Linked DNA regions of Anatilimnocola aggregata. The protein of the gene in region 2 interacts with the protein of the main gene of each other region in a pairwise test. Links are inferred from orthologs where the notes say so. Each region holds a gene or a part of one and is shown on either strand. Other genes may lie near its edges.

Evidence for each region. Proteins that work in one complex are often made in the same cells at the same time.
Region 1: the proteins of ETAA8_RS27460 (region 2) and ETAA8_RS08715 interact in binary tests that used the Escherichia coli proteins (3 or more experiments, as listed by UniProt). The link is inferred for Anatilimnocola aggregata from one-to-one orthologs.

Annotation. Positions count from the first base shown.
Region 1 is NZ_CP036274.1:2,273,360-2,278,983, reverse strand. Bases 1,545-4,788 are described here. They hold ETAA8_RS08715 (sensor histidine kinase), read left to right. Parts: upstream 1,545-1,876; coding sequence 1,877-4,588; downstream 4,589-4,788. Other genes in these bases: ETAA8_RS08710 (response regulator), read left to right, coding at 4,585-4,788; kdpC (potassium-transporting ATPase subunit KdpC), read left to right, coding at 1,545-1,829. In the rest of the region: potassium-transporting ATPase subunit KdpB, read left to right, coding at 1-1,229; more of kdpC, read left to right, coding at 1,248-1,544; more of ETAA8_RS08710, read left to right, coding at 4,789-5,283. UniProt on the Escherichia coli protein: Member of the two-component regulatory system KdpD/KdpE involved in the regulation of the kdp operon. KdpD may function as a membrane-associated protein kinase that phosphorylates KdpE in response to environmental signals.
Region 2 is NZ_CP036274.1:7,263,006-7,269,048, forward strand. The notes cover bases 1,878-4,624. They hold ETAA8_RS27460 (PTS sugar transporter subunit IIA), read right to left. Parts: upstream 3,616-4,624; coding sequence 3,139-3,615; downstream 1,878-3,138. Other genes in these bases: ETAA8_RS27445 (hypothetical protein), read right to left, coding at 1,878-2,070; ETAA8_RS27450 (Flp family type IVb pilin), read right to left, coding at 2,090-2,419; ETAA8_RS27455 (HPr family phosphocarrier protein), read right to left, coding at 2,635-2,943; hpf (ribosome hibernation-promoting factor, HPF/YfiA family), read right to left, coding at 3,738-4,115; ETAA8_RS27470 (hypothetical protein), read left to right, coding at 4,463-4,624. Also shown: ETAA8_RS27440 (DUF1549 and DUF1553 domain-containing protein), read left to right, coding at 1-1,450; more of ETAA8_RS27445, read right to left, coding at 1,447-1,877; more of ETAA8_RS27470, read left to right, coding at 4,625-4,942; ETAA8_RS27475 (YifB family Mg chelatase-like AAA ATPase), read left to right, coding at 4,914-6,043. UniProt on the Escherichia coli protein: Seems to have a role in regulating nitrogen assimilation.

The DNA.
Region 1 (5,624 bases), 5.0 Mb from region 2 along the record:
TCGGCATCGCGGGAATGAATCGCCTCAGCCAAGCAAATGTCATCGCGATGTCCGGCCGTGCGGTGGAAGCCGCGGGAGACATTGATGTCTTGCTGCTCGACAAGACCGGCACGATCACGCTCGGCAATCGCCAAGCGACGGCATTCCTGCCCGCCGATGGCGTCACTCCAGCGGAACTGGCCGATGCCGCGCAGCTATCGTCCCTGGCCGATGAAACGCCGGAAGGGCGGAGCATCGTCGTGCTGGCGAAGCGCGACTTCGGTCTGCGCGGCCGCGAGCTCGACAAGCTGCATGCGACGTTCATTCCGTTCTCGGCCAGCACGCGGATGAGCGGAGTCGATTTCGCCGGCAAAGAGATTCGCAAGGGTTCAGCGGATGCTATTGCCAAGTACATGCAACAGTATGGGGGCGAGTTTCCCAAGTCATTGCGGACACAGGTCGAGCAGATCTCCCACAGCGGTGGCACTCCGCTCGTGGTCGCGGAGAAGAACCGCGCTCTGGGAGTCATTCAACTCAAGGACATCGTGAAGGGTGGCATCCGCGAACGCTTCGCCGAGCTGCGACAGATGGGTATCAGAACGGTGATGATCACTGGCGACAATCCGCTGACCGCCGCCAGCATCGCGGCCGAAGCGGGCGTGGATGACTTTCTCGCAGAAGCGACTCCGGAAGCGAAGCTGAAACTGATTCGCGAGTATCAACAGGGGGGCCGCCTGGTGGCGATGACCGGCGACGGCACCAACGACGCGCCAGCGCTCGCGCAGGCCGACGTCGCCGTGGCCATGAACTCCGGCACCCAAGCCGCAAAAGAAGCAGGGAACATGGTCGATCTCGACTCGAATCCCACCAAGCTGATCGAGATCGTCAACATCGGCAAGCAACTGCTGATGACCCGCGGTGCGCTGACGACCTTCAGCATCGCCAACGATGTCGCCAAGTACTTCGCGATCATACCGGCCGCGTTTGCTTCGACCTACCCAGCCCTAAAACGGCTCGATGTCATGCAGCTCCATTCCGCGAACAGCGCAATCCTGTCCGCCGTCATTTTCAACGCCCTGGTGATCATCGCACTGATTCCACTCGCGCTACGCGGGGTGAAATACCGCCCCGTCGGTGCTGCCCAAATCCTGCGCGACAATCTGCTGATCTACGGACTGGGTGGCCTGGTCGTGCCGTTCATTTTCATCAAGCTGATCGACCTGCTGCTGGTCATCAGCGGTCTGGCGTAAATAAGAAAGGACTTTCCCATGCAAATTCTAAAACAAACCTGGTCAGCGATCGCCATGCTGCTGTTGCTAACCGTGCTGACTGGCATCCTCTATCCAGTGGCCGTCACCGGAATCGCTGCGTTGTTCTTTCCGCATCAGTCGAATGGTAGCCTGATTGTGAAACACGGCAAAATACAAGGCTCCGAGCTATTGGGGCAGCAGTTCAGCGAGCCGCAGTATTTTTGGGGCAGGCTGTCGGCAACTGGGCCGTTTCCGTATAACTCGGCATCGTCGAGCGGTTCTAATCTGGGACCGCTGAACCCGGCCGTGCAAAGCGCCGCGGCAGCTCGCGCCGCGGAACTGCGCAAGTATGATCCGGGAATTAAAGAAATTCCCGTCGATTTGCTCACCTCGTCCGGCAGCGGCCTCGATCCGCATATCAGTCCCGTAGCGGCTGCGGTGCAAGTGAGGCGTGTAGCCCAGGAGCGAAGCCTTTCGATTGAGAAGGTGCAGGAACTCGTAGCAAAGCACAGCGCAGCGAGGCAACTGGACATTCTGGGCGAGCCTCGCGTGAATGTGCTGCTGCTCAATCGTGAGCTCGACGGCCTGCACGCGAAATAGCTCGCGCGAGTATAATAAACGCAATTACCCCTTTGAGATGCACTTCGATGACTGACGCGCGGCCTGATCCTGATATGTTGCTCAGCCGCGTCGAGTCGGAGTTGGCTAAGGAACATCGTGGTCAACTCCGCATCTTCTTTGGCTACGCAGCCGGCGTAGGAAAGACCTATGCCATGCTGCAAGCAGCGCAGCGCCGCAAAGCAGCCGGCGTCGATGTGGTGGTCGGTTATGTCGAACCACATGGCCGCAAAGAAACGGAGTTGTTGCTCGCAGGCCTCGAAGCCTTGCCCTTTCGCGAGGTTCCGTATCGCGATTTGAAACTGCGCGAGTTCGATCTCGATGCAGCGCTCGTGCGCAAGCCGCAATTGATCCTGGTTGATGAACTGGCTCACACCAATGCCGAGGGTCTGCGGCATGCCAAGCGTTGGCAGGATGTCGAAGAGTTACTGGCCGCAGACATTGATGTCTACACCACGGTCAACGTGCAGCACATCGAGAGTTTGAACGATGTGATTGCCCAGATCACGGGCATCGAAGTCCATGAGACGGTGCCGGACGATGTATTCGACCGCGCTGACGAGATCGAGCTAATCGACATCACGCCTGAGCAACTGGTCGAGCGACTGCGGGCCGGCAAGGTTTATTTACCCGAGCAGGCACAGCGGGCGATTCAAAGTTTTTTTCAGCGTGCCAATCTGGTGGCCCTCCGCGAAATTTCCTTGCGCCGGTCGGCCGATCGCGTCGGTGCCGATGTGCAAACCGAACGTAACATCCGCGGTGAGCGAAAGACCTGGCCCACCACCGACAGGTTGCTCGTCTGTGTCAGTCCCAGTCCGCAATCTGCCAAGCTCATTCGCACTGCCCGGCGAATGGCCAGCGCACTCCATGCCGACTGGATCGCGGTCCATGTGGAAACCGCGCAAGATTTGCCAACGAAAGCTCAACATCAACTAGTCAACAATTTGCGACTTGCCGAGCAACTCGGCGCAGAAACCGTCACGCTGACGGGCAACAATGCAGCGGATGAAATTGTCACTTACGCGCGCGATCGCAATGTGACCAAAATCATCGCCGGCAAAACCGATTTCCCCCGTTGGCATTCTTTCCTGTTTGGTTCGTTCTTGGACTCATTGCTGCGCCTGAGCGGCGACATTGACGTGTATGTCATCCGCGGCATGGGCGAAGCTCCTACGGTCAAAGCACCTCCACCTACGCGGTCGTTCAACTGGCAACCGTATGGCTGGGCGACTTTGATCGTCGCGATCTGCACTGCCCTGGGCGCGGGCATGTACTGGCTGCAATTCGCCGAGGCCAACATTGCGATGATTCTGTTGCTGGGAGTGGTCCTCTCGGCAGCCTGGTTCGGTCGTTGGCCAGGCATCTATGCTTCGGTCGTGAGCGTGCTCGTCTTCGATTTCTGCTTTGTTCCGCCGCGGTGGACGTTTGCGGTTTCGGATGCGCAGTATTTGATCACGTTTTCGGTGATGCTCGGCATTTCTGTGGGGATCAGTGCGCTAACGGCGCAGATTCGAGGGCAGGTCCTCACAGCCCGTCAACAGCAGCGACGCGCGGAGACGTTGTATCGACTCAGCAAACAACTGGCTGCGGTTTCAGGCAGTGACTTCCTCGTGACTCTCGCGGCAGCGCAAGTTGGCGAACTGTTTCATGGTGAAGTGGCGGTGTATCTGCACGATCAACACCGGGAACTGCAACTGCGCGTGGGGCAGAACACCGAGCTGGCGAGACATGCCAACAGCTTGGGTGTGGCTCAGTGGGTCGTTGCCAATGATCAGCCGGCAGGGGCAGGCACGGAAACTTTGCCACAGACGGGTGGGATATTTGTTCCGCTCATTGGCACACAGTCGACGCTCGGTGTCCTGGCCGTGCGGCCCCAGGATCAAGACCTGCTGCAACTGCCGGGGCAGCGTCAAATGCTGGAAGCCTGCGCGGGACAGCTCGCGCTCGCCTTGGAGCGAGATCAATTGTCACTTGAAGCCAGTCAGGTTTTGCTGCAGGCAGAAACCGAGCGGCTGCGTAGCTCACTGCTTAGCAGCGTGTCGCATGATCTTCGCACTCCTTTATCTTGCATCGCCGGCGCCAGCAGCACCTTGCTGCAATCGACCTCTCCGACCGAGCATTCGAGGCGGGAACTGCTGCAATCCATTTACGATGAGTCGCATCGCATGAGCAGGTTGGTGGATAATCTGCTGGAAATGACCAAGATCGAAGCTGCCGGCCTGCAGGTTCACCGCCAGTGGGAGGTCGTCGAGGAGATCATTGGCGCCGCGTTGCATCGGCTTGATTCGGCGCTGGCGGCTCGCACGATCACCACGAGCGTTCCCCCCGAACTGCCGATGATCGAGATGGATGGCCTGCTAATCGAGCAAGTGCTCGTGAACCTGCTCGATAATGCGATCAAATACACGCCGCCGGACTCGCCGCTTGAAATCAACGTTTCTCACTCGGCGGGCTGGCTGAGCATCTCCGTTGCTGATCACGGTGTCGGAATTGCGGCGGGAGACGAACGACTCATCTTCGAAAAGTTCTACCGCGCCGGCTCGCCTGACTCACGCGCTCAGCAGCGCGGTTCCGGTCTGGGCCTCGCGATTTGCAAAGCCATCGTGGAAACCCACGGCGGCGAGATTCATGCGCATAATCGCCCGGGTGGCGGCGCCTGCTTCACGTTCACCTTGCCAGCCAGTAAAGAACCGCCCACGGCATCCGAATCAAAATCGCCACAGGCGGCAGGCCTCGTATGACCCACGAAGCTCCACTCATCCTCATCATCGAAGACGAAGCGCCGATTCGCCGCTTCCTGCGGGCCTCCCTCTCGGAGCAAGGCTACCGGTTCAATGAAGCCGAATCGGCTCAGGACGGCCTGCGTTTGGCAGCGTCGCAACCGCCGGATTTGATCGTACTCGATCTGGGCTTGCCCGATCAGAATGGCTTGGAGGTGTTGCGGCAGATTCGCGACTGGTCCTCGGTCCCCATCATCATCGTCTCCGCGCGCGGCCAGGAGCACGACAAAGTAACGGCCCTGGACTTGGGAGCGAATGACTATCTGACCAAGCCCTTCGGGGTCGGCGAACTGTTTGCGCGCATTCGGGTCGCACTGCGTCTGGCTTGCAAAATGCCCGCCGAGCCGGTCTTCGCCACCGGCGAGCTGAAAGTTGACTTGACCGCGCGACGAGTCTGGGTGCAGGGCCAGGAAGTTCACCTCACACCAACGGAATATCGTCTGCTAACGACGTTGATCCGCGACGCTGGCAAGGTCTTGACGCAATCCTATTTGCTCAAGGAAGTCTGGGGCCCCGGCCATGCCCAAGAAGGCCATTACTTGCGCGTCGCCATGGCAAAATTGCGATCCAAAATCGAATCCGAACCTGCCCGCCCCCGAATCATCATCACCGAAGTTGGCGTCGGCTACCGATTGAATGTGACCGACTCCAACTAGCGTAGGACACATCGTCCGAAGCACTTTACGCCCTGAGGCCGTAGCGGCCCTAAGTCGGATAGAAGGTGCGTCAAATCAGGTAAAAAAAGCCGCTGGAATATCAGAGGTCAGAGACTTCGTGAATTCGTACTCAGCTTGGGAGGTAAACTGGAAAATATCGAAGGCAAACTTGCAGACGAAAGGCAGCGAAGCGTGCAGGCGCAAAACCGTCTGCTGGAGATAATTGCAGCGCACGCCGCTGAAATCTTACGGCGCCAGAATGGCGAGTCCCCCTCATCGCCCCAGACGGAGCAGGCTACCATTGCCTCATCTGGGCATAATAGGTAGCGGGTGGGAAATGG
Region 2 (6,043 bases):
AACGTATTTGCGCCGTGCATATCTCGATTTGCTCGGCATTTTGCCAACCCCAGCAGAGGGTCAGGTATTTCTCGCCGATCAGTCCCCCGACAAGCGCGAGCAGTTGATTGACCGGTTGCTAACGCGGCCCGAATTTGCCGAGCAATGGGCGCTCAAGTGGTCCGACTTGTTGCGCAACGAAGAAAAAGTGCTCGATATCAAGGGAGTCGATCTGTTTTACGAGTGGCTCCGCAAGTCGTTTGCGCACGGCCTGCCCCTGAGTGACTTGGTGCAGGAACTGGTGACCGCCGACGGTGGCACGTACGAGAATCCGCCCGCTAACTATTACCGGGCGATGCGAGATCCGTTTGTCCGCGGCGAGACCACCGCGAGGTTGTTTCTCGGCGTGCGACTGCAATGTGCCCGCTGCCACAATCATCCGTACGACACCTGGACTCAGGACGACTACTACAACTGGGCCGGCGTCTTCGCGCGGATCGACTATGAAATTCCCGATAACAAGCGCAAGGACAAATTCGACAAGAACGAATTCATTGGCCAGCAGATCGTCAAAATTAAGAGTGAAGGGGAAGTGAAAAATGCTCGCACCGGCAAAGACGCACGGCCGCAACTACTAGGCGCAAAGAAACCTGTCGACACGAAGAGCGAACGGCTCGATGCCTTGGGCGAATGGCTGACATCGGCAGACAACAAGCGATTTGCTGAGAATCAGGCCAATCTGGTGTGGTATCACTTGCTCGGTCGCGGTCTGGTGGAACCGATCGACGATTTCCGGGCCACTAACCCCGCCGTTCACCCTCAACTGCTCGATCAGTTGGCGAGCGACCTGATCGCGGCCGACTACGATCTTCGCTCCTTGATTCGGCAGATCATGAGCAGCCAGATTTATCAGCTGGCCAGTTCGCCCAATTTGAGCAACGGGCAGGACGTACGAAACTTCTCGCGCACGGTACCGCAGCGACTATCGGCCGAAAAGCTGCTCGATGCCTGGTGCCAGGTGCTAGACATGCCCATTGAGTACGCGGGCTATCCCCTGGGAACTCGCGCGGGTCAAATTCGCGGTGTTGAGCGAGTGCGTTCGCGCGAGAAGCCGCCAACCACGGCCGACCGTTTTCTCAAGACCTTCGGCAAGCCAGACCGGCTGCTCGCTTGCGAATGCGAACGCTCGGGCGAAACCACGCTCAAGCAGGCGTTCGTACTGCTGGGCGATGCGGGACTCGATGCGCTACTCTCCCAAGACGAAAACCGCCTGGCCAAGCTCGCGGCTTCCGATCGTAGCAACGAGCAAGTCGTGGCCGAGTTGTACTTCGTCGCACTCCTGCGGCAGCCTACGTCGGCCGAACTCGAAGCCGCCATGGAACTTCTTACTCAGCACGAGAAACGCCTCAACGGACTGCAAGATCTTGCCTGGGCTTTGCTGAATAGCAAAGAGTTCGTCTTCCGGCACTAAGCGCAATTAGCAAGCTGCCGGTTGTGTCTGACCAGCAAACGCAGCACGCTTTCGGCTGCAAATAGCCCGGCTGCCCAAACTGCCAGCAAGCTGAGAAGATGAATCTCCAGCGAGGGAATCCATTCACGCGCGAAACCCCAAGTGCGAAACGCAAAGTTCACGTTCATCGCCGCCGGTGTGAGACAGCGCGAAAGAACAATCAGCAGCAGAATCGCGAGGTAGGCCTTCCACCAATCGCCCTGCAATCCCCCCAGCCGTCTCAAGCCCAGGATGCCCACTGTAGTTCCGCCCAGGTGAGTCAGGATCGATGTCGGGTAGAACTCGCCGCCGGTCGCGAGGCCGACGAGCCACATCGGCACGCCAAAGCCGAGCATGACGAGCCCCGTCGCCGTGATGGCTCGCGAAGCAAGCACCAGACCAAGGCCAACTGCCAGATCGGCCAGGTGACAGGCCCAGAGCAGGTTTTCGAGTCGACCATGCAGCTGTTGATAGAGCGCATGGATTAGAAAGAACGCAATCGCTGCCAGCCCAAGTGCGCGGAGGCGTTGAGAGTCGCTGTCTACATTCGTTTGCGTCATCGTGGCAGGCGATGATCGCAAAGGTGGAGATGCGGTTTGCATTGGCAGGCGTTTCCCAAACCTACGGACAAACCGAACTACCGCCGGAACTGCCACCCGAACTGCCGGAATCGGTGGATTCGCCGGACGAACTGCCCCCCGACGATGAGCTGCCGGACGAACCGCTCGAGTCGCCCGAACCGCTGCTGCCCGACGATGAGCCGCTGGCACTGCCGAAGCTGCCCACCAGACTGCTCGGATTGCCGACGTTCGACGCGACTTGCGTCATCTGCGATTTGCTGGCCGAACCGAGTTGGCTAATGCTGCCGATCACTACCAGGGTGACCGCGCCGAGTACCACGGCAACTTGCACTGCAGTTGCTCCCCGTCGAAGCGTTGCTTTCAGTTTCATTTCAATCCCTCCACAAAACAAACGAGACACGGGACCGAGTTGTCCCGACTTCAGACCGTAGGTTTCTGCGGTAGGGCAAGATTGGGGACGACGCCCAGAAGTGGTCGTCCAGGACCTGAAAAAATCAATCGACGGACACTTCTGCCGATTACGTCAAAGTGCCAGGAAGTCTCGACAAATTGTCGCAGTGCAGCTCGGTACGCTTGCCGACAAAACTAGTTGGCGGCTGGCTCATGGCCATTTTCGTTTAACTCGCCAAAGCCACCTTCGACCAGTTGCGCCAAGGCTTCGACAGCTTCTTCGGCATCGGCTCCAGTGGCCTGCAATTGCAACTGTGTGCCGTTGCCGGCACCGAGGGTGAGCAGATCGAGAATGCTCTTGCCGTCGATGACCTGGTTCCCCTTGCGAATCTGCACTTTGCACTTGTAGGACATTGCCAACTTAACGAACAGATGCGCTGGCCGGGCGTGAAAGCCCTGCGTATTTGCGACAACCACCGTTCGCTGGGCAGACGTTTCAGACATAGCGCACGACGCCGAACTGGGGAAAAGGAACCAACTCAAACCACGAACGGGGCAGGCACGAAACAACGAAGAGATAAGACCTGCCGCTAACGAGAATCAACACACGGGGCGAACATCCATTCACCCGCCGCCAATAACTGCAGCTGGCGAGCCCGCCACAATCGCCAGCGAAAACCAGCTTCGGCCGCAAATGCCTTAGGTGGAGAACTGATTGTGATCGGCTTCGTCCAGCAGTTGACGAATGTCTTGCACCGACTGGGCCTGCTTGAGGAACCGACAGAAGGTGTCGTCGCGCAACTGGCGCGAGATGTTCTCGAGTGCTCGCAAATGGTCGCCGGGGCGATCGGGGGGAGAGACGAGCAGAAAGAACAGGTGGACCTTGTCGCCATCCAAGCTATTGAAGTCGACACCTTCGTGGCTCACGCCGACGGTACCCACCAGCTTTTCGACACTGGGGTGCTTGGTGTGAGGAACGGCGACGCCGCGGCCAATCCCGGTGCTGCCGAGCTCTTCGCGCTTAAGAATCGCTGCGATGATGCCTTCTTGATCGCCGGCCTTGATCGCGCCTGCCGCAGCGAGCGACTCGACCAGTTCGCGAATTACGTCGGGTTTGGCGGTGGCCGTTACGCTCGCTTTGATCGCATCGGTCTGAACAAAATCACTGAACTTCATAACCAGTTTCCTTGCAAGGATGGGGTCCAGCCACGCCAGCGAGTGCGGTGGTCTTAGTCCACAGAGCAGGTATTCCAAGGGGCAATTATTTGTTTGTTCTACGTTCGCTTTTGGTCCTAGGCCTATTCGGCCTCATCTTCAGCGATTTCGGGCAACGGAGCTTCCAGGTGCTTGTGACCCGTGGCCTTGTGATCCTTCAGTCGTTCTTTGAACTTGCGCACCTGAGCTTCGACCTTGTCGATCACTCCATCGAGTGCGGTCAGCACATTTTCGGCCTTCACGGTAGCCACGAACTCATCGTGATGCTCGGCGAGGATTTTGATTTCGACGCTAGGCTCGTCCCGATGCTCCAGATCGACCACGACTTGAATCGCCGTGATGCGGTCGAAGAGTCGGCGGATGGATTCAACCTTATCCGAAATCTTCTCCTGGGTGCCAGTACTCAGGTGGCCATGACGTGCCGAGATGTTGATCTGCACCGAAGATGTCTCCATAGGCATAAAGGGAAGCCCTCTAGTGTAGCTTCTGCTGTCCGCAGCAACAGGGCAGGGAAACCGCCCCCCACCATCCAGGGCAGGATTGCGCCCAGCCGTAAGGCCAGAGGCACCCACGGTTAATGTACCTCTCCTTCTGGCTGGCAGGCTAGAGCCAGAGCCGGCAGTCATCCGTCCCGGATCGGTCTGTTCTAGGCCCACAACCGGCAATTGTCACAACCGGGAGAATCCATCCATATTGGCTGCCGCGCAAAATGTCTCGCCGGTTTTTGCTTATCATTCCCACAGCTTCCTTCTGCAAACTTCGCTCAGCGCCACTAGCCTCCACCGCGGCTCACCGCCACAATATCACCATGACTTTCGACGACCGCTTACGCCAGGCAATTGAACGGGGCCAACGCCGCGGGGAAGATACCGCGCGCGAAGCTAAAGCCAAGCAGATGACGGAGGAAGAATTCCGTCGTTTGCACTCGCAACATCGGCTGGCACTTTCCGATTACATCGAAGACTGCGTTCGCCGCCTGCCAAATTTCTTCCCCGGCTTCAACTACGAAACGATGTTCGGCGATCGCGGTTGGGGTGGTGCTTGCTTTCGAGACGATTTTCAAACCGGCGTCAGCCGCTCCAGCACCTATAGCCGGCTGGAAGTGACCGTCCGTCCTTACTCAAGCCTGCACGTACTCGATCTGGCCGCGAAAGGGACAATTCGCAACCGCGAGGTCTTCAATCGCAACTACTTCGAACGGTTGGAAGAAGTCGACATCGATAAATTTCGCACGCTGATCGATGCCTGGGTGCTCGAATATGTCGAGCAGTTTGCCACGCGCACGTAAGTCGTTCACACGGGTTCGCTTTACCGGTCGCACGCCGCACTTGACTTTCACCACTTGCGAACCTGCCATGCTCGCAAAGCTGCAAACCTTCTCGCTCCTCGGCATCGATGCGGTCCCGGTCGAAGTAGAAGTCGACGTATCGCCCGGTGCGCTGCCGAAGACGATTCTGGTCGGACTGCCTGAAGCGGCCGTCAAAGAAAGTCAGCATCGCATTGACCGCGCCATTGCCAACAGCGGCTTCCTGCGGCCCAACGATCGCGTCGTGATCAATTTGGCCCCCGCCGAGCTCGCAAAGTCGGCTGCCTCGTTCGACCTCCCCATCACGCTCGGCATTCTTGCCGGCAGCGGACAGCTGCAATCGGAACTGCTAGAGCAATATGCCGTCGTGGGCGAGTTGTCGCTCGAAGGCACCACTCGCCCAGTGAAGGGCGCGCTCTCCATGGCAATGGCCACTGCCAAACAGCGGGGGCTGCGCGGCTTGATCTTGCCCGCCGAGAACGCGGCCGAAGCGGCCGTTGTGGAACAGATCGAAGTCATCCCCGTCACCAGTTTGACGCAAGCCGTCGGTTACTTAAGTGGCGTCGTCGATATCGCTCCGGTCCCATCGCGCGTGGGAGAACTGTTCGACGAATTGGGCCGCTACGATGATGACTTTGCCGATGTCCGTGGCCAGGAAATGGCCAAGCGGGCCGTCGTGGTGGCTGCTGCCGGATCTCATAATCTATTGATGATCGGCCCGCCCGGATCGGGCAAAACGATGCTCGCCAAGCGCGTGCCGACAATTCTACCCTCACTCACCGCCAGCGAATCGATCGAAACCACTCGCATCTATAGCTCACTCGGTAAGCTCACGCCGGGTCAGCCGCTGCTCGCCCGGCGGCCATTTCGTTCGCCGCATCACACCATCAGCGAGGCCGGACTTGTTGGCGGCGGCAACCCACCGGCACCGGGCGAAATCAGCCAGGCACACAACGGCGTACTCTTTTTGGACGAACTCCCCGAGTTCAATCGCCGCACGCTCGAAGTCATGCGTCAGCCACTCGAAGATGGCACCGTCACTATCTCGCGAGCGATGAATAGCACCACCTTCCCCGCCGAGAT